2 linked regions of the Dyadobacter pollutisoli genome follow. The protein of the gene in region 2 interacts with the protein of the main gene of each other region in a pairwise test. Links are inferred from orthologs where the notes say so. Each region holds a gene or a part of one and is shown on either strand. Other genes may lie near its edges.

What was found.
Region 1: the proteins of ruvA (region 2) and ruvC interact in binary tests that used the Escherichia coli proteins (3 or more experiments, as listed by UniProt). The link is inferred for Dyadobacter pollutisoli from one-to-one orthologs.

What each region holds. Positions count from the first base shown.
Region 1 is NZ_CP112998.1:3,518,503-3,535,762, forward strand. What follows is about bases 8,267-11,164. They hold ruvC (crossover junction endodeoxyribonuclease RuvC), read right to left. Parts: upstream 10,059-11,164; coding sequence 9,474-10,058; downstream 8,267-9,473. Other genes in these bases: ON006_RS14350 (zinc-dependent metalloprotease), read left to right, coding at 8,267-9,471; ON006_RS14360 (lysylphosphatidylglycerol synthase domain-containing protein), read left to right, coding at 10,066-11,067; ON006_RS14365 (glycosyltransferase), read left to right, coding at 11,064-11,164. Outside these bases: ON006_RS14325 (PLP-dependent cysteine synthase family protein), read right to left, coding at 1-963; ON006_RS14330 (DHA2 family efflux MFS transporter permease subunit), read right to left, coding at 1,073-2,647; ON006_RS14335 (HlyD family secretion protein), read right to left, coding at 2,679-3,791; ON006_RS14340 (TolC family protein), read right to left, coding at 3,865-5,205; ON006_RS14345 (TetR/AcrR family transcriptional regulator), read right to left, coding at 5,183-5,827; more of ON006_RS14350, read left to right, coding at 6,085-8,266; more of ON006_RS14365, read left to right, coding at 11,165-12,215; ON006_RS14370 (choice-of-anchor A family protein), read right to left, coding at 12,286-14,382; ON006_RS14375 (XRE family transcriptional regulator), read right to left, coding at 14,760-15,578; ON006_RS14380 (MerR family transcriptional regulator), read left to right, coding at 15,709-16,608; crtID (bifunctional phytoene desaturase/3,4-desaturase), read left to right, coding at 16,598-17,260.
Region 2 is NZ_CP112998.1:6,962,577-6,971,996, reverse strand. The notes cover bases 4,754-7,659. They hold ruvA (Holliday junction branch migration protein RuvA), read right to left. Parts: upstream 6,549-7,659; coding sequence 5,958-6,548; downstream 4,754-5,957. Other genes in these bases: ON006_RS28970 (lytic transglycosylase domain-containing protein), read right to left, coding at 6,582-7,659; sov (T9SS outer membrane translocon Sov/SprA), read right to left, coding at 4,754-5,858. Also shown: more of sov, read right to left, coding at 1-4,753; more of ON006_RS28970, read right to left, coding at 7,660-8,141; Asp-tRNA(Asn)/Glu-tRNA(Gln) amidotransferase subunit GatA, read right to left, coding at 8,435-9,420. UniProt on the Escherichia coli protein: The RuvA-RuvB-RuvC complex processes Holliday junction (HJ) DNA during genetic recombination and DNA repair.

The sequences.
Region 1 (17,260 bases), 3.4 Mb from region 2 along the record:
ACCCGAATCGCAGATGAGCGTTACAATGGAGCCTTTTTCGCCGTTATCCCTCATTTGTAAAGCCAGTTGCAGTACACCCCAGAAATTGGTCCCTGTGGAAGCGCCTACCTTTCGGTTAATGAGTGCCGAAAGCATTTTCATGCCTGCAAAACTCCCCGCATCCGGTACCTGGATCATATGGTCCACCACCGTTCTGACAAAGGAAGGCTCCACCCGCGGACGCCCGATACCTTCTATTTTGGAGCCATGCTCGCTGCAAATGGCGGCATCATTATTTTTCCAATAGTCAAAAAACACAGAGTTTTCTGGGTCTACCACGCATACGCGGCTTGCATATCGTTCGTACCGCACGTACCTGCCCAATGTCGCGGAGGTACCGCCCGTGCCCGCGCCGGTTACGATCCAGGTGGGTACCGGATAGGCTTCAAACTGCATTTGCCTGAAAATAGATTCTGCGATATTGTTATTACCACGCCAGTCAGTCGCTCGTTCCGCATAAGTAAACTGATCCATAAAATGGCCGTCGTTTTCATGGGCGATCTGCCTTGAAACTTCGTAAACCTGGGCCGGATGATCGACAAAATGACATTGCCCTCCATAAAATTCAATGGCCTGGATCTTGTCTTGACTGGTGGATTTAGGCATCACAGCAATAAAAGGAAGACCCAATAATCTTGCAAAATACGCTTCTGAAACAGCCGTAGAGCCACTGGAAGCCTCCACAATGGTAGTACCCTCGTGAACCCAGCCATTGCAAAGGGCATATAAAAACAACGACCTCGCCAGGCGGTGTTTCAAGCTCCCGGAGGGATGTGTGGACTCGTCTTTGAAATAAAAATCAATGTCCGGAAAAGCTGGCAAAATCAGCGGAATCAAATGCGTATCCGCCGATCGCTGATAATCCGCCTCAATTTTCGTTATCGCCCTGGTACACCAGTTATTGGAAGTGTTTGTTAATTGCACGATGAAGGTTTTTCAAAGCAATGTAGGTAGCTAACCAGATAAATACAAAAAAGAGAAGCCTCCCCGAACAGGAAAGCTTCTTCAATATTACTACTACACTTAAAACATGTTAATGTACAGCCGAGGCATCGACTTTGGTTTTGCCGCTGCGGGTCCAGAGAACGAATGGAACACATATCAGGAACATCACGCCCAGGTACAGGAACACATCCATATACGACATCACCTGCGCCTGCTTGGAGACTGTAAAGTCAAGCATTTTATAGCCGCTTTTCAAAGCGATGTCGGAAGTCATTCCTTTTCCCATAAAAGTACGCTGCAAGCCCTCAACCCGTTGTTGCACAGCAGGATTGTTAATATCCAGCTTACTAACCAGATCATTGCGGTGAAACATATTCTGCCGCGCGATGAAGGTGGTGATCACCGCTACCCCAAACGATCCGCCCAACTGGCGCATCATCCCGGTGAATGCAGCTCCCTCGCCGATTTCACGGCCTTTCAATGTCGATAAGGCGAGTGTGGTGATGGGTACAAACAATAATCCAAGACCAATTCCCCTCACGATCAACATATTAAAAAACGCGTCGCTGCCAGTATCCGGTGACAGGATCAGGTATCCCCAATAACTGTATCCGAAAAAGAATATCATTCCCAGCGCGACGAGGTACTGTTGTTTCACGCCCCGTTGCAGCAGCTGACCCACGACCGGCATCATCATCGCCGTCACAATCGCCGCAGGTACCATCAGCATCCCCGATTGCGTAGCCGTCCAGCCTAATGTGGCCTGGGTATACAATGGAATGATGAATGTGGAACCGTATAATCCGAAACCTAATATGAATGAGAGGATGGTACCAACCCGAAGGTTTCCATTGGACAGTACCCTGAGATTCACGATCGGATTTTTGTAAGTAAGCTCCCGCCAGATAAAGAAGAAGAAGCCAAATACTGCCGTAACTGTCAGCAAAACAATGATCTCGTCATTGAACCAATCTTCTTCCTGTCCTTTTTCCAACACATATTGAAGCGAGCCCACAGCCACTGCCAGCAGGACAATTCCCCACCAGTCGATTTCACTGGCTGTCTTTTTCACTGAGAATCTCGGGCTTCTTACAAATTGCAGCGTAAGCATGGCCGCAATGATACCCAAAGGAATATTGATGTAAAAAATGTAAGGCCAGCTGTAATTATCGACAATGTAACCTCCCAGCGGCGGACCCAATGTAGGTCCCACAATTACTCCCAAACCATAAATAGCCTGGGCAATTCCTCTCTTTTCGGGTGGGTAACTCTCTGTGATCAGTGTTTGAGCAGTCACCAGCAAGGCACCTCCGCCAAGTCCCTGGATCAACCGGAAAAATACCAGTTCCCAGATGTTATCTGCATTACCGCAGAGAAATGATGCCACGGTAAAAATGATAATGGAGGCAGCAAAATAATTCCGGCGGCCAAACTGTTGCGAAAGCCAGCTAGTCATAGGCACAATGATCACGTTACCAATGGCATAGGCCGTGATCACCCAGCTAACTTCTGACAACGTACCGCCCAAATTCCCGCGCATGTCGTTGAGCGCTACATTGACGATCGTGGTATCCACGATTTCAAGCAATGCGCACAATACGGCTGTGATCGTGATAATGACCCTGCGCGAGCCGTATTCGACGAGTGATTCCTGTAATTCCATTTAATATTGGTTTAGAATCAAGTTCCGATCCTTAGTTCAATTCTACATCTACGAACACGTTCATTCCGGGACGTAATTCTGAAATTCTTTCATCCTGCGCTTGTGTAAACTCAATTCTTACCGGCAGGCGTTGCACTACTTTTACAAAGTTACCACTCGCATTATCAGGAGGCAGCAGGGCAAAACGTGCTCCGGTAGCAGGTGAAAATGACGCTACTTTTGCTTCAAACTCATGATCCGGGTAAGCATCTACGTGTATGCGAACTTTCTGGCCCAGCTTCATTTTGGTCAATTGTGTTTCCTTGAAATTGGCTACAACCCAGGGCTCTGTCGTTGAAATAATGCTGAAAAGCTGTTGTCCTGCCTGTAAAAACTGTCCCAGTTGTGCATTCACTTTGGAAACGCGGCCATCAGTCGGAGCTGTGATCACAGTGTATGACAAGTTCAGTTCTGCATTATCGATCTCAGCCTGACGTGCTTTAATGTTAGCATTTACTACGCTCGTTTGTACAGAAGTAGCGCGTGTTTGCTTGCCAGCAGCCTTCGCCTGACGTTCCGCTGCATTTTTCTGTGCTACCAGCACCGCCAGCTGACGTTCCGCTTTTTGTTTGGCAGCCGAAGCCTGCTCAAATTCCTGTTGTGTGATCGAATGGTCCTTGATCAGATTTTCATATCTCGCGAAATCCTGGTTCGCTCTCCACACATTCACTTTCGCTTCTTCGATCTGAGCTTCTACAATGGATACATTTGCTTCATAAGTAATTCCGCTCGCCGCAGATGCATTGGTAGTCGCATTGGCAACCACAAGGCTTCCTTCCGAACCAGCATAAGCAGCTTTCGCTTGTTCCAATTTGATGATCTGATCGCGGTTATCGAGTACGATCAGCGTGTCTCCTTTTTTCACGAACTGATTGTCTTTTACTTTAATGGCTGTCACATAGCCTGATATTCTTGGGATTACAGGACTGATATTGGCATCTATCTGTGCGTCATCTGTTTCTTCGTGGTGCAGGCCGTGGTTATACTTTGTAAAACCCCAGCTTCCTCCTACGGCGATCAATACACCAAGAATAATAATGAAGCGGTAATTTTTCTTTTTAGGTGCAGTTTCCTCGGTTGCTGATGTGTTTTGGTTGGTTTCCATATATATAATGACTGAATGATTGAATTAGTGAATGACCGGTCGCCGGTGCGATGAATGTTTGCCGGTGCGATGGTTAGTTGATTACTCCGGCTGTTTGTTCTAGTTTTTTGTAGGCTACTATAGCGTCTGCTTTGGCGGTTTCGTAGTTGATTCTGGACTGAACCTGGGCAACGTCTGCGTCTAGTAGTTCGGTGGTGGTTACCAGGCTGTTATCGTACTTGTTTTTGGTAATCCGGTAATTTTCGTTCGCCTGCTCCACTGCTTTGGCATACACATCAATTTTCCTTTTGCTCAACACATAATTGTAATAAGCAGTATTGACTTCCAGGTGAATACGGTCCAGCAGCACTTCCTCGTTGGTTTTGAGCTGATAAACTTTCGTCCGGGCCTGCGCCATTTTCGCGCCCGACTTCCACAATGCGCCGATATCATATTTAAAACCTATACCAGCGTTCACTGCATTCGGAATCATGGCCACTCCCGGAATATTCAATGCGACATATCCGGCTGTCAGCGCGACGCTTGGATAAAAATCAGCCTTTACTACTTTAATATCCGTGTCAGCAGCTTTCTGGCGGATACCATTGGCAGCGATGTCTTTTCTGTGTGTCAAAGCCGTTTGCTCCCATTCTCCTGCATTGCCCTCTTCTTTCAATGTGATAAAACTGGCAGAATCTGCTAGTAGCGCAGTGTTTTCCGGCATTCCCAGGATCAGGTTCATATTGATCGTCGTCACTTTCAGATCATTCTCGGCCGTCAAAAGCGCCAGTTCAACATTCGATTCCTGTAGTTTTGCTTTCATCAGGTCATTTCTTGCCAGCATTCCGTTTTTTTCACGGTTTGTAAATTCTTCCACACGCTGACGTTCCCGCAGCAGGTTTTCTGAAACAAGGTCAACCGATTTTTTTGCTTTATAAAGATTGCTATAAGCCGCTACGGTGTTCTGAATGATCGCATCCCTGTCGTTTTCGACGTCCAGTTTGGCAGCCTGTTCCAGGTAATGTGCCGATTCCAGGCCGTACTTAAATCTGAAACCTGAGAAAAGGGGCAATGACGCACTTGCCATGCCATACATCGCCTGATGTACCGCCGGCGTACCGCCCGAGCTTCCGGTGCTATCGTTTCCGCTTTGTTTGATTTTAAGGTCAATGTTTGGCGTATTAACCCTTAAATAAGAGCCCGATACACTCAAAGTAGGCAGCTGGTTCTCTTTGATTTGGCGGATATTTAAACCGGCCATATCAACATTCGTCTGGCTTAATTTGAGTTGTTTGCTGTTTTTCAAACTCATTTCAATGGCTTCTTCCAACTTGATTGTGCGTGTGGTTTGGGCATATGAATGAGCCGTGGCCACAATCCAGACGATCGCGGTAGCCACAGAAACCATTCTTTTAGTTTTCGATGTGGTGTTCATTTGTAACTGTCGATTTAAATAAACTTTTAAGGTGTTGGCTCAATCTTTTCCGGAGATACTTCTGGAATTCCTCCTCTTCCATATTTTCCAGATCATTGATTTTTCTGTAAAATTCCTGTGTCGCTATCGCATAATTAATCGTGCCATATAAGGTCGTGGACATCAGGCTCATATCGATGTTTTTGCGAAACACCCCAGCTTCTTGCCCTTCGCGGACAAGTTGCTGCATCAGTTCCAGGTTTCGCAACTTCAAATTCCTGATATGATCCGATATAACCGGCGTTCTTTCGCTCGAAAGTTGCTCCCGCAGCATAATGTTATGGAAGCACTGGTTTCCCATCAATCTGTCAATCGCATTATCAATCAGCATGTTGATCTTCTGGATCGGATTCAGATCCTCGCTCTGGACAAGCGTTTCCAATCTCGAACGCGACTCCGACATCCGGATCTCGAACAATGCTTCAATCAGCTTTTCCTTTGAACCGAAATAATAGGATATCATCGAGACATTCACGTCTGCCTCCTGTGCAATGTCCCTTACCGAAGTCCCTGCAAAACCCTTTTGGGAAAATAACCGCTCCGCGACCTCTATAATCTGCAATTGTTTTGCGCTGTATTCCATTTAACTATCTCATTAACAAGGCTATGGTTACTTCGAATGTCAATGACCGCACAAAGATAAAAGGCCAAAAAATAAAAATCAAACGATCGTTTGATTTTTTCAAACAAACGTTTGATTAGTCGAAACATTTATTCGATTAGTACCATTAAATTTTTTTAATGTTATGATTAAAACGGCTGCAACGTTTCCCCGATTAATATTGTCCTGAGAGTACAGGGAATAGTACCACATCAACGCTCCTCTATCTTGAACCAATTATGAAAATATATACCGCTTACAAGCTGTTGCTCGCTCTCTTTCTCCTGCTTCTGCTGGGGCCTGCCTTTGGCCAGAAAACCCCTCCCAGCTGTGGCACCAATGATTCACTGGCTGCATCTTACCTGGCCAAATATTCAAAGACAAAAGACCTGACGAAGGCAAGACTCGGCGCGGAAGAAAAGCTGGAATACAGAATTGCGCTGGACATTAACTACAAAACCTACTTATTGTACGGCGGGGACAAAGACAAGATCACCAAAGAAGCATACCGGTTCATTCAGGAAGCGTCCGACGTTTTTGAAAGGGATGTAAACATCAAACTCACCGTCAGTTTTATTTATATCTGGGATAAACCCGAGCCTTACGCGCTGGAACAGGACGGTGATTATTTCAGCAATGTCCTCAACTACTGGACCTCCAACCGGCACGAGGAAAGAGACGCTGTGGTAAGTTTATCGTGCAGGGATGGTTGGTTTTATGGTGGCTACCGGATGTGCTCTTCCAATTTCCCGCGCCCGGAAGGCAATGCAGTATCAGTCGATTTGCTTTGTCACGAGCTTGGCCATACCCTCGGCTCCCCGCATACGCACAGCTGCTACTGGCCGGGCGGCCCTATTGACCGCTGCACCAATCTCGAATCCACCAATGCTGAATGTGAAGATGGATATCCCGAAGGTGTCAACGGTTCGATCATGTCCTATTGCCGCTCGGTACTGAGCTTTCATCCGCTTTGTCAGAACCTGATGCGCGACTATGCCGAAGGTAAGTTACAGCCCAGTTTCAAGCTCAGCGCTTTCAATGAAAAACCAACCCGTTCCGGATTGCTCACATTGAATAATCTCGATCCGGGAGCTGTCAACAATACTCCTTCATTTGAATGGTACGCATCGCTGCGCGTCGAAAATTACAGGTTTCAGATCGCAAAGGACGAAGCATTTACCCAGATCGTAGAAGATACATTGATCAAACAATCTTATTTCCAATCATTTGGCCAAAGCGAGGGCTCCTATTTTGCACGCTACCGGACCGAAAACCAGTTCAGTGCGGAAGGATGGTCTCCATCGGTTGGCTTCACCATCTCACCTTTTTCAAACAACAGTGAACCGCCATTATTATTGAAAATTGCGGTTGACAACTACGGAAAAGTGAGTGGTATGTTTCACAAATACACCGATATCAGCTCCTATGAAGTGGAGGTTACGGATTATTATGAAAACAAAGTTTACAGCTGGCAGCTCGACGCCACCCCTCACGCATTTCAGACATTTTCGCTCCCTGTGACTTTTGAAAAATACAAACTCTATAATGCGCGTTTCAGGGTCAATAGCGGCAATACTTGGAGTAAATGGTCCGCTGTTTCCTACCTACCGCAAGCATGGAGCGCCGACTTATGGAGCTTGAACCGGGTCGAAAAAACATCAAGCAAACCGCTGCTGGCATCGCTTTTATTCCAAACTACGCTCCATGACAAAGGTATTACAGGTAAAATGGAGATTGCAACTGATCCTGATTTCAAAAATATCGCTTACACCGGCACCACTGTTTCCAATGACCTGAACCAGTGGTACTCCAACAAAATGCTCTTCCAGCCGACATTGGCTGAAAATACTTCCTATTATATGCGGTCAATGGTGCAATGGGCACCGAAATTGTACTCAGGCTGGTCCACGGGCCAGTTTACGACAGGCTACCTCGACGAGCGTTTTGAGTATCTTGGTGTGGTTTCACAAAATCTGCAGGCGACCCATTATGCCAACAGCAACTTTGTCAAAAACAGATTTTACAACATTGGTTCTGAGCTATTTGTATATGATATTTTCAGCGGCTACTACTCATCCAGTGACCTGAAAACCTGGCAGCCACACCTGTCTTCTACATCAAATGGTAAAAGCCCTAACATCATGAATTTCTTCGGCGTCTCCAAAAAAGGGGATGTTTATATGATCGATCAGGTCAATAAGCTGGTTCGGAAATCGGGCAACAGTTTTGAAAGCTTCACGTCGCCTGAGGCATTTTATATGGATGAATACAGCGCGATCATGCCTACCGAAAACAATGGTATATTTTTCAAAACATCCAATAAAGGTGTGGGTCATTTTCAGGACGGGAAGTGGGAATTTTTTGATGAAAGAATGCTGCAAAGCAACAAATCCGTCAGCATTGCTATGGATCAGGATGAGCAGATCTGGACGGTGATGGAAGGAGGCGGCGTATGGACCAGCAAAAATAACGTGTGGTCGACCCAGCCATTTTTTGCAAACTGGCGAGGGCTGGCCGGGTTGGCTTTTGATAACGAAAAGACCTGCTACGCTTTCGGAGAATGGGGCGTCGCAAAATTGAACCGCGATTTGCAGCGGTGGGAAATCATGAATGCTTTTTCAGCGTATCCGATCCGAAAATTGGTATTTGGGAAACAAAATGAAATGTACCTGGCTTCCTACACGATATATGACCAGGACATTCAAAACCATGCATTGATCACTTACATTGATCAGAAATTGAATGTTTACCAGGACGGGCTTAACTTTTTCAAAGAGCCGTTTGACCTCACCATTTTCAATGATAAACTCCTGATACTGACCAGCGGCGGCGAAATTCACACATTCGAAGAAAACAAAATCCAGCGATTTGAACCGAAAACGGACTATTGCGCAGGTAATGTGGCCGACGTGACGATCACTTCCAATTCCACTTTTGCCAAAGACAATGAGACCACATTTGCATTAAAAAATACTGAAAGCAGCGCAATTACGATGGTACCAGCCCTTTCGAAAAACGGCAATGTGTTCCAGGTCAAACTTCCAGAGTCTATCTTGAAAGGCAATTACACGCTCCAAACTGTAACGAGCAATCCGGCGGTCGCAAGCAACATCAGCAAAGCATTTACCGTTCATAGCGCCACGCCTGCCGAAATATCGATGGTGGCAACCGATAAATTCAAGGTCATGTTAAACACCAGCGAAGGTGCCGGACTGACGTATCAGTGGCAGCGGAACGGCATGGATATCGCCAATGCAACCACTTCCTCCATCATTGCTGACCAGTCGGGGGATTACACCGTGAGCATTACCAATCGGGGTGGCTGCCAGACAAAGTCCAGTGTAGTTCCGGTATCATTGAACCGTCCTACTGAAATTACATTGCTTCAAAACACACCCAACCCGGTAACAGCTGCGGGTGAAATCGCCTTTTACCTACCGCAGCCCGAGGAAACCATTCTTAACCTGTATAATGTACGGGGACAAAAAATCGCGGAACTGAAAAAAGGGCTTTTAGCAGAAGGCTGGCACTTTGCCAAAGTCGATGGAAACCAGCTGAACTCAGGAATTTACATTTATCAGTTAAAAGCAGGAAGTACTGTCAAATCGCTTAAAATGGCCAAATAGGGTCATTTCACACGGCTGGGATTTTCGCTTACAAACGCGCCCCAACCTCCTTTTTTCGACTTTTTGGAAGAGCCTGTTGCTATTGTTGCCGGGGAATTGGCATGGTACTGATGACATATGGCTATCGCGATACCGTCGGTTGCGTCCATGAATTCCTTGCTTAGCTCCATTTTAAGGATCTTTTCAAGCATGTAGGCAACCTGCTCTTTGGACGCGCTCCCGCTGCCGGTCACGGATTGCTTTACTTTCTTTGGGGAATATTCAACGATCGGTATATTTCTGGCCAGTGCAGCTGCCATCGCCACGCCCTGCGCCCGTCCCAATTTGAGCATCGATTGAGGATTTTTGCCATAAAAAGGATCCTCGATAGCCATTTCGTCCGGCAGATAATCCTCGATCAGCTGGGTAATGCGTTCAAAGATTTTCTTTAACTTCAACTCGTGGGTAGTATATTTGCTCAAATGAATCACACCATATTGAACCAAAGAAATTTGCTGGCCTTTGACCGAAATTACGCCGTAGCCCATGATTTGGGTACCAGGATCTACTCCAATAATCACCTTTTCGGTAGCTTCGGTTTGCTGCATTTTAATCATGGTGCAAGATAAGGAACTCTCCCCTCCAAAAGAAAAAAGAAACCGGCGAAACCTGCTCTGGCTGGGCAAGCTGGCGGTTACGGTATTGATCCTCAGCTACATTTACCGGACATTTACAAACGAACAAAAAGGCATTTCTGACGTCGGTAATGTATTTGGTAGCATACTCACGGCAGACCACTTCCCTATCATTGCATTCATGCTTTTCCTCGTCCCTGCAAACTGGGCGCTAGAAAGCCTGAAATGGCAGAAACTAGCTCAAAAAGTAGCAGTACTTAGCTTTTGGGATGCTTTTCGCGGAACATTAACCGGCCTCGCGGTAGGCGTCGCGGCACCTGCGCAGCTTGGCGATACGATTGGCCGGGTGGCAGCATTGAAGTCGGACAGGCGGCTGGAAGCGATCGGAGCCGCGATCGTCTCCAACGGCATTCAGTTCTACATTTCCGTGGCTGCCGGCGCGGTAGGATGGTTTCATTTGCAGGAAAAACTCGCCCTGTCACCCGCTGCGAAGCAAATGCTAAGCATTCTGCTCATCACGATATTGCTGCTCGGCGTACTGGCAGTTGCATTCAGGAGGCAGCTCACCGACTGGCACCCAAAAAATTCGACAATACAAAAAATCCACTCCTACCTGCGCATCATAGGTGCATACACGGGCGAAGAACTCAGCCTGTCGGCTTTCTATGGCAGCTTACGATACCTTGTATTTTTGACGCAGTTTGTCCTCGCACTCTCCCTCTTTGAATTTCCTATACCTGCATTGGAATTAGCTTCCTGCGTTTCGCTGATATTTCTTGCCAAAACATTGATCCCGGCCGTAAATGTGCTCGGCGACCTGGGTTTAAGGGAATTTACGGCACTGCTGGTGTTTGCTTCCTACGGTCTTCCCGCAGAGAAAGTCATTGCAGCTACCTTTATGGTCTGGATCGTGAATGTGCTAGGCCCCATCCTGATCGGCATATTTCTGATCTGGAAATATAAATTGAAACGGAACCGATGATCGAACAATACCTTCTTTCCTGGCTGCTTCCTGTCATTGTAGTTTTTATAGTGAGCTATGCCATATTCACGCTGTGGCTTACTTATTTTTGGAATAAAATAAAAAGTTTCCGCGACTCAGCGGTTAACTCTCCTGATTTTATCAGCGTGATTATTCCGGTTCGGAATGAAGAGGAAAATATCGGTGCACTCTTGCAAGATCTGGCCCATCAATCCTTTTCATTTTCGCAATTCGAGGTACTGGTCATGGATGACAGCTCTACGGATAATACGGCCAAGGTCGTCAACGATATCAGTCAACATGCAGCTTGCAACATTCGGCTGATATCATTGCCTGACATCGCTACGAGCTCGCCAAAGAAAAGGGCGATCGAAACGGCGATAGGCAGCGCAAAAGGAAATCTGATCGTCACTACCGACGGTGACTGCCGTGTACAACCGGGCTGGCTCCAAGCCATCGCTACCTGCCACAAAGTGACAGGTGCCAGGCTGATCAGCGCGCCGGTTACCTTTTCCGAAGAAACTTCCCTGACGGATCATTTGCAAACTGTCGAATTCGCAAGCCTGATCGGCAGCGGGGCGAGCGCCATTTCGGCTGGATATCCGTCATTATGTAACGGCGCCAACCTGACTTACGAGAAGGCAGCATTTCTGGCAGTCGACGGATTTGACGGCGTACGGCACATTGCATCCGGCGATGACGAATTTTTAATGCATAAAATTGCCGCAAAGTATCCCGGCAGCATTCATTTTCTCAAAAATCCACAGGCGGTCGTAAGCACTTCACCTCACAAAAATTGGGCGGGGTTTTTTCGGCAACGAAAAAGATGGGCTAGCAAATGGAAGCACTATCAAAGCCGCACACCACTTATTTTAGCGCTCTATATCTTTATGAGCAATTTTTCATTCCTGCTCACCGGTCCGCTGCTTCTCTCTGGCCACATCACTTTGAACGCCTTTCTAATTTTGGCCGCGCTGAAATGCTTGCCTGAATGGTTATTTCTGGGCACGGTGTTACAGTTTCTTCAAAAACCCAAGTCGGTCTGGTATATCCCCGTTACCCAGGTTTTCTATCCGTTTTATGTCTGCTTTTTTGGGTTGGTCGCGCAGCAAAGCGAATACATGTGGAAAGGCCGGAAACTGGTTTGAAAATAAAAAACTGCCAACCAAAATGGCCGACAGTTTTAAGCTTCACATAACGCTATATAAGATCAGACTCTCACTTTTTCAGGATTTTGGAGGAATATTTTCCTTCCGCATTCACCACGTTCACGATATATAAACCCTGAGCAAAAGCCTGGACATTCACTTTTAATTCTGTTTGGTTCTGGCCGGGCAGCATTTCATACACCCGTTTTCCGCCCAAAGTCAGTATTTCAAACTTTTTCAGAGGAGAGAAACTTTTCACATTCACCACATCCTGTGTTGGATTTGGATAAAAATCCACCGCAAGTCTCGCGTCGCACTGCCCTGCCTCTACGCTGCGGATCGCACTGTATTCGAACGATTCGTCGGTGTCAACCTGCTGTAAACGATAGTAGTAATATCTTGAAGGAGTAGTTTCCGATGAATAGGGGGAATCTTTAAAGCTGTATTCGCTTTTGCTTGCACTGTAATCGATGCGACTCACAGCTACAAAAGTTTTTGCATCAGTAGAGCGCTGAACCACAAAATGTGAGAAATCCTTCGATTCGGTCACCACCCATTTCAATTTCACATCGCAGTTATCATTGCTGGCAGTGAAACTCGCCAATGTTACCGGCAATGTCGATCCCGGAGGAGGGCTGGTGTAGCAAGTCCCCTCAGATTCAGGATAGGTAATGCTGATTACTGTCCAGGGATCCACTGTAACGCGGATCGTTGCACCCAAAATGCGCAGGGACCCGTTACGATCATCGGTCTCCTCCCATTTGCTACCGTTTTTAACCCATCCAGGCCAGGCCATACCATTTCCATCGCCGTCCACTGCTGCACCGGGGAAGAGTATGCTACCCGACAAATCCCTGTCATTGTCTTCCTGGATCACTTTTCCTTCGGAATTGATCCATTCGATTTTAGCTTTCTTGCCAGTAGCATCAAAGTTTGCAGGCGTAATCACATAGTCAAGGTACGGCGCATTTTTAAAACATTTTGAGTTGGCGACTACTGAAATCTTTTTTTCCGCAGGTTCAGGAATTGAAGGCAGAAATGGCCAGAAGTGAATTTCGTCACCATTATGAATGTAACTTTTCGCGATGATCTGGCCGTTGATGTTACCATTGTTCTCTTTAATCAGATTAGCACAAGGCGCAAAAATCGTCCCGTGAATGGGTGTTCCACCACCCAATGTAAGCGTATTGGTTGCGTCCGGAAAGTTGTATATCACGTAGCTACCCTGTGGATCAGAAAGACCGCCCACACTTGGGAAATTGATCTTCGTGCTTCCGCCGTTCATGGCACTAAAAGTAGGAAAATCAACGATGTTGATAATCAGTGCGAAAGGACCTGTGTAGGTTTTGGTCCCTAACGATGGTCCGGAAGGAATGCCTTCAATGTTAGTATTGCCAATTTTGTTCCAAACCGCTGCCGAAACGGTCAATACATTGACTGCATTTGGATTAACCCTGATTTTAGGATTGTTCCCGATCGCATTCGGATCCAGATAAGGTCCTATTAAAGCTCCCGGAATCTCGTTGCCGTTCTGGTCGAGAATCGGCAGGTTGTCCGCCATTTCTTTCAACTGGTTGGATCTTTTGATCATCTTAATGAACGCGCCGTCGATATCAATTTTACTTGCATCGTCTGTGCCAAACACATTCTCACAAACCGGATTGTAGCTATCGCTTACATCAGGGCTTCCCCAGGCATCGGGATGTGAGTTAATGTGAATGTTGGGAGTTTGATCGTAGCCTGCACCATTGTCCGCCGTAATGCGAATATTAGTAGATGCGTTGTTATTGTCTTTATACCAGGTTTTGAGGTTTGTAGTGACCGATCCGTCAGAAGCACACTGGCCGATTTTTACGTAGTTGGTTCCGTTCACCTGCAAACTTCCGCTGTTGAGTTTCACCCCGCCGCGAACCGCAAGGCCAATCGAAGCACCTTTTACGAAGAACACACCATGATCTTTATTAAAACTGATCTGGTGCTGATTTGAAATCAAGTTTCCCCCTATTGCAATGGGGCCTTCTGTTTCATTCGAATTAAGTGTAACATCTCCTTTGACGAAAATATTAAAGCCTAGAGAGGCAGAAGTCGGGCTCTGTGCCATTGCCTGTCCGAAAGTTAGGGCAACAGCAGTAAAAAGTGAAAGTGATAGAAGTTTCGTAAATTTCATATGTCGAGTGATTATTAACTCGACGAAGGTAGAATACACCCAAAACTTGTCATTTTTTTTGTGACCAATCTGCGGAAGTTTGGGGTTACCAGGCAAATTCCGGGGGTCAAAAAAATACCGAAATTGTACTTTACGAATATAGCACTCCTCGTATTAAAAACTAACTAGCGCTTCCTAGAAATTTAGTTACCGTGACAAACAGACACTATTTCTACACAAATTGCTCAAAAAAGTGTCATCCCGCACAAAATATCTCTACTATTTTACAAAAAGGTCTTCCATTTTGCTTTAATAGCGTTTCGATGATAATGAAAATACTGAAATAAAATCCTCGGCAAATTGTAAAATTTCAAGTATCTACATTTCATAGCATACAATTATTTGGAGCCTGACTTCTTCTTGATCTCCTTAATTTCATTCTGCATCTCTTGCAACATTCGCATCAATTGCTGCATATCCGTCTGCGGCTCAGGAAGTTCCTTGCTGTGGAAACTGTAGTATTCCCAAACCTCTATCACTTCCGATACTGGCACCGTATAAGCGAAATATTGCTTGTTGAATGATTGCAAAAGCATAGTCCCATCCTTGTTAATGGTCACCTGCTTGAAAACAAAATCCTGATCGCCTCTTAAAATGACAATGCAAGGTGTTTCCGGCTTTATAGACGTCCAGTCCTGTACATATCGCGTGATAATATCGCTACCCTCGGGAACCGGAAGCATGGAGTCCCCGACAGTAGGAAACATCCGAAAGGTACCATTCTTGGGAACAGTAGGCAGGTTAAACCGTGGCAGCGTCGCTAAAAACTCCGGGTCACTGTACCCTGAGCGGTATCCGGCTTTGGCATGAACCGGTACGTATTCAATGTTTTCTTTTTCTTCCTTATCAACAGTAATGGCCAGAACGCGGATCTGATCACCTTTCATGAACACTTCACTGCCTTCTTCGAGATCACGGATCTTCTGATCGGAAAGCTTACTCAGGTCCATTTTGAGGATACTGTCAATGCTCATCCTGAAAAATTCAGAGAAATTGATCAGATCGTCGATCGTAGGGTTCGCTGTTCTGCCACTTTCGTGGGCATTTAGCTTTACCCTGCTGATTCCCAGCTTCTCCGCCAGCGCCTCTTGGCTTAGCCGCTGACGTAAACGAAGGAACTTAATATTGACCGACCAAAAAATTACCTGAGATCCCATAACCGTTGATATTTTAAAAATCAAACATAAGATATTTTAAATATCAAAAGTAGCAGCAAATTTTAATTTTCCTACAAAAAGTAGATAAAATAATTTTGTTTAATTATTTTTGAAAAACGTTAAACAAAATATGTCAACCTACTCTATCCGCGACCTGGAACGAATCAGCAATATGAAAGCGCATACTATACGGATATGGGAGCAGCGATATGGGCTACTCACACCGGAAAGGACAGACACCAACATCCGGTATTATAATGATGACCATATCAAAAAGTTACTGAATGTGTGCACGTTGCTAAACCAGGGAATGAAAATTTCGAAAATCAGCAAGCTGGACAAAGCGCAGATCGCAGACGAAATTGACAAAATTATTGCTCGATCGTTTCAGGGCGACCTACATATTGAAGCGATCATCAATCAGATGCTGATCGCCATAGCCACATTTAATGTATCGCTCTTCGATGAGCTGTTTACAGGAGCAGCCAAACGATTGGGATTAAAAAAAACCTACGAAAAAATCCTCTACCCGCTCCTGGTGCGCACCGGGCTCATGTGGGTAAAGGATGATCTGTTACCTTCTCAGGAGCATTTTTTATCGAATCTGGTACGTCAAAAATTGTTTGCGGCCATTGATTCGCTACCGCTACCAGCCAGTTCTGATCAAAAATGGGTGCTCTTTTTGAATGAGGAAGAGGATCACGAGATTGGGCTGCTCTTTGCCAGCTACCTCATTCGGCAATACGGTAAGCAGGTGATTTACCTGGGCGCGAGGGTACCTTATCAGGACCTGGCTGTGGTAGTGAAGCAGAGCCAGCCTACACATATCTATTCCTTTTTTGTCCGAAATCAATTTGAGGATCAGATAGATACATTGCTAGACAAGCTTACCTCAGATTTTCAAGATATGTGTATCTGCATTTCTGGCTCTTATGACCAAGCCAAAACCGCCAATGCCGGAAAACGAGTCACGCAGATTGCCAGCATTGAAAACCTGATCGAAATTCTTAACCAAAACCATGCAAAATAACGCTTCCGGCATATTGAGTAAAAGCAGTAATGTAACGGTAATAGGCTCCGGCTTCGCAGGAATGGCCGCATCGGCGATCCTGGCATTACATGGCCAGCAGGTCACCGTACTCGAAAAGAATATGGAGACGGGAGGTAGGGCGAGAACATTTAGCGAAGGCGGTTTTACGTTCGATATGGGTCCAAGCTGGTACTGGATGCCGGACGTTTATGACAGCTTTTATGATCTTTTTGGCAAAACAACGGCTGATTTTTATGAGCTGAAACAACTGGATCCTGGTTTTGCAGTAATCTTTGGCGAGAATGAAGTCATGGACATTCCGGCTGATTTCGATGGAATCTGCACGCTTTTTGAGGCGATTGAAAGTGGCAGCGCACAACGTCTACGGAAATTCATTGCGGAAGGTGAGTTCAAATACCTGGTCGGAATGCAGGATATGGTGTACAAACCCGGGCATTCAGCCACCGAATTTTTCAGTTTTAAACTGTTCAGGGACGCATTGCGCCTGCAACTTTTCACATCTTTCAGTAAGCACGTCAGGCGGTATTTCAAAGATCCGCGGCTACTCGCGTTGATCGAATTTCCCGTGCTTTTTTTGGGCGCCATGCCGAAAGACACCCCTGCTTTATACAGTCTGATGAATTTTTCGGGA
Region 2 (9,420 bases):
TAGCTGACATTAATTCCCCTTACCGTCATCAGGGCGCGTGTTACCGTTTTCAAAATGTCGGTAGTGCGCATATCAATGTCCTCGATATCACCTGGGCTTCTTGCAAAATTCTTCCTGGCAACTGACGGCGTATTTGCAAATTTCAGGTAACGCAGTTTGTTATAAAGCAATACAAAATCCACCTTTCCGGTTATGCCCCGCTCGCGGCTGTTCCTGATAATGTCCCCGAAAGGCAAGCCTGTCGTGTCTTTCAATCCCAATGCATTGGCCTGGTACTGGTAGGTAACGGAATGCTTGTAATCGGCCGTCATCCAGTCTGTCAGCGGTATTTTGTCCAAAGGAAGCCTATATGTGAGATCTATTCTTTGGTCAAAATTCTTGATCCTTCCCAGTTTTTTGAAATTGTTCCATAATGAATCCTTTTTCTCTGCGCTATTGATATCGCCCATCGGCTCGTCAATGATCGAGTTGGCAACGCCTTTGTAGGTCAGCGTCATGTTCCGCGTCAGGTTCCAGCCAAAGTCATAGTAGCGGTTAAACCAGAAATACTTTTCATACAATGGCTGAATTCCATCGGTAGTCAGGTCAGCATTGCGCAGCTGCGTTTTCAGGAAGCGACGATCCACATCGGTACTCACCTGCACCATATTGGGAAGCAGTGTCAGGTTAATGTCTTTGATCAGCTCCGCCCAGCGACTGGTCGCTTTCCAGTTTTTAAATGGCTCCATCGGTTTGGGCTGGCTACTGTACGCATACGTAATTCCCCCGCGGTACATCCGCTGGTTGTACTCCTGCGTGAGAATGTTCCGCCGCTTATCATCACTAAAAGCATAGGTAAAGGAGAAATTCTCGAAGTCAAAAAAGTGGTTTTTCGCCCCGGGTTTCGTCTTGATCTTTCGGACATTGGAGAAATTGATCCCTCGTTTGACAGCATTTTCCTCCACCATTCGCCGGTAACCGTCCCGCTCCTCGTCCGAAAGGAGATTGTCCAATGAGGTATTCAAAGGCGTATCAGGGTCCAGCGGGTCAAAATGTGGCTTGACGTTTCGCCGGTCGTAGCTCACAAACAATGGTATGCTAAAACCCCAGCTGGCAGGAAGCAGCTTGTCCAGAGCAATGTTGGAAGAAACACCATACTCAGTCGTGAAGTTACGCGAACGCTCTCCGATCCGCTGCTGAACACTTCCGAAACCGAATGTTTCCAACCTGCCGGAAGCAGTTAATGTTGCAAAATCCGCCAATTTCGCATTCAATTGAGCGATAGCAGCGATTCCGCCCGTTTCGTCAAAGCCTTCCACATGCATTTCATCCACCCAGATACAGAACGTTTTGGAACGTTCATCCACTGATTTCGGGTTACGCATCCCGATCATCATCACTCTTACCGAACTCAAATCCGGGTTTCCGACAACAGTCAGTTTATATCGCCCGTCGGCCGTCGTAACTGTGTATGGTACGCTCAGGTTTTTGTCCAGTTGCCTGTTTCGCTGCGCCTTGGCGTTGATCAGGTCCGCCAGGGCAATGTTAATCTCGTTGCCTTCGGGCCATACACTTTCCGCCACACTAACATCAGGCCGGGTCGCTTGCAATTTCGAAAGATCGATCTCGTAATAGTTTTGCGTAAGGTCAGTACCAATCCGCATGAATGCACCCACCATTCCGTCTTCATTTTGCTCGTTCTGCATGTGCACATACATCCGAAGTCTTTTGCGGAACAAAAGGTCAAGGTTTACATTTTTGAACACAGCACGGGAATCGCCATCACGCAGATCGGTCACGCAAAGGCTCATCGACTGCTCATTGAGCAACAATGGAGGTCGTTGCGTATTGTCCTGGTCACGTTTCCAACCCGGGGGAATCTGATAAATGTACTTGTTAGCCCCGGCGCTGGCAGAACTGTTTTCTTCCATACTGACAGTTCCAACCGTGAATTTAGCGTCATACGGCTCAGGCACTTCCTGTAATCCCGGCGCATCCAGATTGGAAGTATACTTGCGGTATTGCTGACCAACCATTTGAAGCTGTGCAAAGCGCAATACGACAGGCTGCTGAAAATCAGTCAGGTACATTCGCATAAACCGAATGGATTTAAAACCATTCATACTGCCCACTATTCCTGAAAATTCTTTGATAGGCACACGGAACAAGTACCAGTTCTGGCCGTCTGTCATGGTTTTATCCACAATGTATCCGTTACCAATTGCAAGCTGGTCCGGTTTCAGATCAATTTCGTATTCGTAATAAGACTCATTGTCGTTGATCGTGTTATCCACATTCATGTCCTCAGCGTCGGGGACATTGGTGGATGCGGGCGTTACATTCGCAGATCTTCCCAAACTTTCGGGAGAGTTGTTTTCCATCCCGATGTAGCTTTTGTAACGCTGCAATACTTTCAGATTAGCACTATCCAGCTCCGCTCCCAGAAAAAACTTAAAATCATCACCAGAAGGGTCCGCGATTATTCTTTCCCTCGCGTCAGCAGTCAGGTTTGCTGGCAACCGATCTATATATTGTTTAAAAAACGTTCTTTCCTCCGCATTACTCAGACCGTCCAAACCGACATCCTGCTTTTCACGCGCCCCCGACTCATTGCTGAATGCATTGATCAGATATTGCGATTTGGTGGCATACCCCCAGGCGGTAGAGTCAACGTTAACCCCAACTTGCTTGGGAACGATCGGCAATCCGTTTTCAAAGTTATAACGCTCATCAGGAATAACATCTTCCGAAATATCGCCCAGGTTAAATACTAGTTTTCCGCCGGTCGTATTGTTTTCGCCTTTGAACCCGTCACGGACTTTTCCGTTATCTCCTTTGATAAAAGGGTCCAGCATCCAGAACTCTATACTTTCGATATTCGCATTGTCAAAGTCATTATCCGAAGTAATCGCTCGGCTGATCGCGCCGAAATTCTGGCGCGGAGTTTTCAGCAGACCATCCGGACTCAGGTCAACATTGTAATTGTACATTCCCTTTTCGCTGGGGAAGTAGGCGATATCCAGCACATTTTGCGGATAGGTAACCAATCCTGCAATGGGACGATTTGGGAAAATGTCAGTTGGCAGGTATAATCTTTCGTAAAAATTGGCCCTGTCCGCTTCATCAAGGTTGCTCGGCGGCTGGTACCCTCCTCCAAGGCCTTGTGCTCCCGCAAAAATATTGTCAACTGTATAGGCCGAAATACGCGCACGCTTGTAACCGTAATTAAGCGTCTTCCCATCCAACCCCTCGCGGAATTTCGGAGGAACAGCGGCCAGTCTCCATTTCTGTGGCTGACGCGACAGGTCATAAATTGTACGCGTAGCTTCAAAATCGTCCACCAATGAACGGTTATTCACATCTTTGGAAACGCCGGGAAGCAATTTGGCAAATTCGCCTTTGAACTGAATACTGGACATTTCCTTGGTTTGCAGGAAAGGCAACGCATCGAGCCATTTGGTCAGGAAAGGGACATCCTTGCGGAAATTGATATCAAAACCAAGTATCGTGTTATTCACCGGCTCATTACCAATGGATACACGTGTTAGGAAACCTGCCGGTCTCTCACGGTATTTAATAGCCGTAAATCCAAGGCTCAAATCGCGGTTTACAAGGTAATCAAGTCTTGTTCCCAACAATGACCTGATTTGGTTCTGGAACATATCCGGTCTTTCATATTCGATGACGATCTCTCGCCCTGAGTTCAGTACGCTGCTGTTCAGCAACCTTATCCGGCCAATCTGTGCTTCGACAATATAATCAGAGCCTGGCGAAAGTGGTACACCGCCGGAAGTGACGGTTACCGAAGTTTCCAGCACACCAAATGGCAGCTGCACCTCCGCTCCACCGCTCGACTGGTACGAACCTTTGATAAAGAACTTGTTGCGTTCCGTAATCTGCTGCGCATCGATCATCGTAGTCCGGTACAGCTCACTGAACACATATTTGTTACGGAACTGGTCCTCGCCAGCTCCAAATTTTTTGGATAGGTTGGTACCAAATGGTTCGAGCACCGGGAAAATGATCCGGCCGGATTTGCTATCCATCGTAATGCCGTCAACAAAGTCGAAATTACCGTCGGGTTGCAGATCATTCACCGGATTAAGACGGTCCAGCCCGGCGAGACGGATGAGCGGCACATTGGCGATGCTACTTTCCTGTAAATTGGGGTTATCTATCCCAGTTTGGTCATCCTTATAAATAATTCTTAACTGAAAACCCTGTTTTTCAATTTGGCTGGTTCCCAGGGAGTAAATATTTTTCATCATCAGGTCCCACATCGGAAGCTTCGTATTGTTCCGGATCGTCGATGATTTCAGCAATTTCAATGCGATTACTTCATTGTCCTTTCGGGCCTGGTAATCTTCGGTAAGCTCCCCTACCTTAAATGCTCTTCCGTTCAATGTATATTCGTAAGAAACGGCTAGTACCTCGTCGTTTCTCAATGCATTGGTCAAAGAAATGTAGCCCAGCTGCGGATGAAACGTGTAGTCACGATCCACTATAAGTCGTTTCGCTCCGCGCAATAACTCATAATCCAGCGTCTTTTCGAGTCCCAGGGCGGTAATAGCGCTGTTGGTGTTATCAACCTGCCTGAAAGCGTTGTTATCCGACAGTGTTTTGTATAAACCATTAGCCGCATTGTCAGCCGGAGAAGTGGACCGGATCGGCTGCAAGCTCGGGTTTGCCGATTTGTAAGGCGCAGGTTCACCCAAATCCGCGAAACCGACTACATTCCTTAAAGATTCCGTAGTTGTGGTGCGGTTGGTAACATATACTTCAATCCTCGTTACAGTCACACCCGAAGTAATAGTCGGTGTGTTTTGCAACGCGCTCTCGTAGATGTTCCTGAAATATTGAGATAGAAAAAAGTTACGGTTTTCGTCGTAGGTATCCGCGCGAAGTTCAAAGTCACGGTTCTGGGCACCACCGCGTAACACGATCCGTTCCTTACTCGATTTTTGTTGTGAAGCTACCAATGTCGCCTTCAATCTTCCGAACTGAAGATCAGTTTTTAAACCAAACAAATTCTGAACTCCCGGGATAAGCTGGCTGTTGATCGCCCAGTTGATATTTCCAGCTTCTATTTTGCGAATAAAGCTCTCTTCCGGGTTCTTATAATTCAGCTTGATCGCATTCTCAAAGTTGAAGTTGGCCTTCGTATCGAAATTCGTCTGAAAACCCAGCTGATCGCCCAGTCGCGCATCAAAGTTGATGGCGATCTGCTCATTGAATATGAATTGGGTATTGCGCCGCTGGCGGATAGGGATAGACGGATTGTCCAGAAATTGGTGCATCAGCCCCAAATCCAGCGAAACGAAACCGGTAGGCTTGAAGTTGACAAAATCGTCACCCAGCAATTTCGAAATTCCAGGAGGCAGATCCAGCTTCGGTAAAAGCCCGCGTGCGCCCATCGCACTCTTGCCATCCTGCCTTCCCGCGTACTCACGCAAGAGGCTTTTGAAAGCTCGGTCTTCCTGGATCTTGTCATAAGTTTCCAGGTCCATTCGTTCCGGTGCACGGAAATTAAGATTGCCTGCCGGTGTCTGGATATTTTCAGAAACGGCTATTTTCCCGGCGCTGTCCAGCAATATGGAAGTCGAAATGTTAGACGGGTCGCGAAGATAAAATGGTGATTTGGGGCGAGGTTCCGCGATCCGGTTGGAATAGTAGTCTTTCCACCGCATGATCAGCTGGCTGCCCGTTCTGTCAAGGTTCTTTCTGGTGGTATCCTCGATGATCGTGTCGGCCAGAAGCGCCCATTCCTCAGTCTGGGCTGTATACAGAGTATTCTTATCAACAGAAACATTGGCTAATAGTACCGCTCCTGCTGAAATGCTAACTGCCTTAAACAGAAATGAGTAAATCGTTGATGACAAAGTAATATACTTATTTAGAGAAGGTTGTAACTACACTCAAATCCATCAACACGATTTTACTATCGTAAATTTTTTTGCCAAATATCATTACAGTTCCGATTATCGAAGCGCAAGTTTTATCAGGTTTTCAACAGTGATCGTCTGTCCTTCACGCTTGATAATGGCGTCCAGACTTTTTTCCGCTGTTGCTTTGGGTATTCCCAATGTAACAAGAGCAGCCAACGCTTCACTTCTAATGTTGCCGGAAGACGTACCAACCGATTTTGTACCCGTTGACACTAAATCCTCTTTGCGGATTTTATCTTTTAATTCCAGGATAACTCGTTGAGCAGTTTTGGATCCTATCCCTTTAATGGACTGGATCAGGCGCAGATCTTCATCTATAATTCCTTGCCGGATCTCGGACGAAGAAAGCGAAGAAAGCATTACCAATGCTGTTGAAGGCCCGATTCCAGATATCCCAATGAGATCCAGGAAAAGCCTTTTTTCATCGTTTCCCCAAAAACCGTACAGTATGTGGGCATCCTCCCGTATATTCAGGAACGTTACTAACTTGCAGCGTTCCCCCAGCTCCGGAAGTGAAGTATAGGTTTGTAAAGATATGCGAACTTCGTAGCCAATTCCGGATACATCGATAATGGCATAAGCCGGATCTTTGTAGACTACAGTTCCGTTAACGTAGGCAATCATAAAAATAGTATGTGTGTTTCAGACTCTTGTTCACTAGGTAGAAATGATCAGTTTTTGTCCCGGCTTGATCGCATTGCCCCTTATTTTGTTTCTCTTTTTCAACTGGTCTATTTCAAGCCCGTAACGTTGAGAAATAATCCACAAAGTATCCCCCTTCTGAACCGTATGATAGCGCTTTTTGGTATGCCTGTCGTTTCTCTTAACAGGTTTTTCCGGCTCTTGATACGACGTTGACGCAATTCTTACGGTTGGCTGTTTAACTTTTACTTCTTTGTAAATAACCAGTCGCTGGCCTTTTCTAATGTTGCTTCTGCGGATATGGTTCCATCTTTTCAGTTCCGAAACCGTAACGCGGTACCTTTTCGCAATTGATATCAGGTTTTCTCCGCTGCGAACTGTATGGGACGATCTTTTTGTCCTGCTACGTTCAATGGTTTCCTCAGTATCCTGATCTTCCAGCTCATCGCTCTGCTCCTGACCGGTACTCACCAGCGCATACGGGAAAGCACTAACATTACCGAGCGAGTCCGTAGTAGTACTGTCCACACGGGCAACCATCACACCGGTAGGCAGGTATCTCCTCGTACAGGAATCCATAATGGAGTTTCTGTTGCTCACCAGATAGGTAAACTGCATACTTGGCACTTTCAGTACAAAATCTCTTGTAATATCAGGAAGTGACGTTTTGGTGATCTGGGGGTTCAGCTGTTTAAGCTCTTCGAAATCAATATTGCTTTGTTTGCAAAATGTAAAAAGATCAATGTAGCCGTTGATATGAATGGTGTCATTGGGGATCTGGAACTCTGTGTTCTCAGGAAATATACCGTGGTCATTTCCGTAGTTCATCATGTAGTTCATCGCCACGTACTGAGGCACATACGAACGCGTTTCGCGTGGAAGTACATTGTAAATGGTCCAGAATGTAGTTCCGTGTGAGCGACGCATGGCGCGTTTTACATTGCCTGGTCCTGTATTATAGGAAGCGAGTGCAAGTTCCCAGTCGCCAAAAATCCTGTAAAGTTGTTTCAGATACAGACAGGCAGCTTCAGTAGCCTTCACCGGTTCGAAGCGTTCGTCGATATATTTATCCTGATAAAGACCAAATTCACGGCCGGTTGCAGGCATAAATTGCCACAGGCCACCAGCTCTGGCATGCGAGATCACCGTTGGGTTTAGGCCCGATTCAATCATGGAAAGATATTTGAGCTCAACGGGCAGTCCGTGTTTCTGCAGTGTCTTTTCGAAAAGGGGAAAATATAAGGGCATTTTCTCCATCATCGTTTTGGTGAACTTTGCCTTTTTGTAGATAAAATATTCTACAAATTCATGAGAGGACTTATGATAGGTAAGCGGAATTGATCTTTCCAGTTTTGCGAACCGTGCTCTCAGCAGTTCCTGAGGAATAGCGGGTGTCGCCCCAATTTCTTCTACTTCCGGTAAGTAGGGTAATAAACTTTCTTCTGCCTGAGCAATAGTCTCCAGTGTATCTGGCTCGGCTGCTAACTTCTCCTGTGGAATGACGGCCTCAGCCGGCGAGTTCCAGAATCCAACACACATGGCTCCGAGCCACAATACTTTTTTCGAAATCCTCATCAATAAATGTTTTTTGAAGGTTAATCAATTCCCGGTTTTCAATGGCTAGTACCTGTTGATGAAATTAATACAGATAAAATATCCCTTTTTAGAATTTTCAACGTTCTGAAAATCTGCCTGATGAATTAGAATAATCTCTAACACATTTTACTTTTTGCTCATAAAACCCTGTCAGAACAACCCACGAAACAACTCGTCATTCTGGCATGATTATTTACTTTTAAATCCTCGGGTTTAAATACAACCACTTGTAACCGGCAAGATAAAAAAACAGATTGACTTTCTGCGTCTTACTAGTGATTTGTATTGTATTCAACAGCAACCTTTTTGTTCAGTTCGGTAAGGTAGCTGGCGAAGGCCAGCATTTTTTCCTCACCAAAATAAGGAGCCATTATTTGAATTCCAACTGGCATTCCATGGTCGTCTTTTCCATTGGGAATAGCGATTGCAGGATTTCCAACAACGTTTGCCTGCACTGTGAAAATATCAGCAAGATACATTTGTAAAGGATCTTCTGTCTTTTCACCAATCGTAAAGGCTGTGGTAGGTGTAACCGGGGAAATCAGAAAATCGAACTGCTCAAAGAACCGGTTCGTTTCCTCCCGCACCAATCTTCTAACGCGTTGCGCCTTGGTATAGTATGCGTCATAATAATTTGCGCTCAATACGAAAGTCCCCAACAGGATCCTTCTCCTCACCTCCTCACCGAAAGCTTCGGTACGGGTTTTTTTATACATGCTTTCCAGATCCACGGATTCAGGGCTTCGGTAACCGTAACGCACACCGTCGAACCGTGATAAATTGGAACTTGCTTCTGCAGTTGTAAGAATGTAATACGTAGGCAGCAACGAATCCAGCAAAGGCATTTCAACCGGCGTTACCTCGTGCCCCTCAGCACGTAAACGGTTCAGCACGTCCAGTGTCTGCTGACGAATCTCCGAAGAAATCGCCTCATTATCAATCGTTTCCCGAATATACCCTATTTTCGCCTTACCATTCCATTCCATTTTGGACGAATAGGCAGGCACTTCTTTACTTGAAACCGTGCTGTCGAAATTATCTTGTCCCGACATAATTTCAAGGATCAGGGCAGCATCTTCAACAGATTTTGTAATCGGCCCGATGCAGTCAAATGACGATGCATAAGCGATAAGACCATAGCGGGAAACACGCCCATAAGAAGGCTTGACACCGATTACGCCGCAAAATGCAGCCGGCTGCCGAACCGATCCGCCGGTATCACTACCCAGGGACGCATGGCAAAGCCCGGCCTGAACAG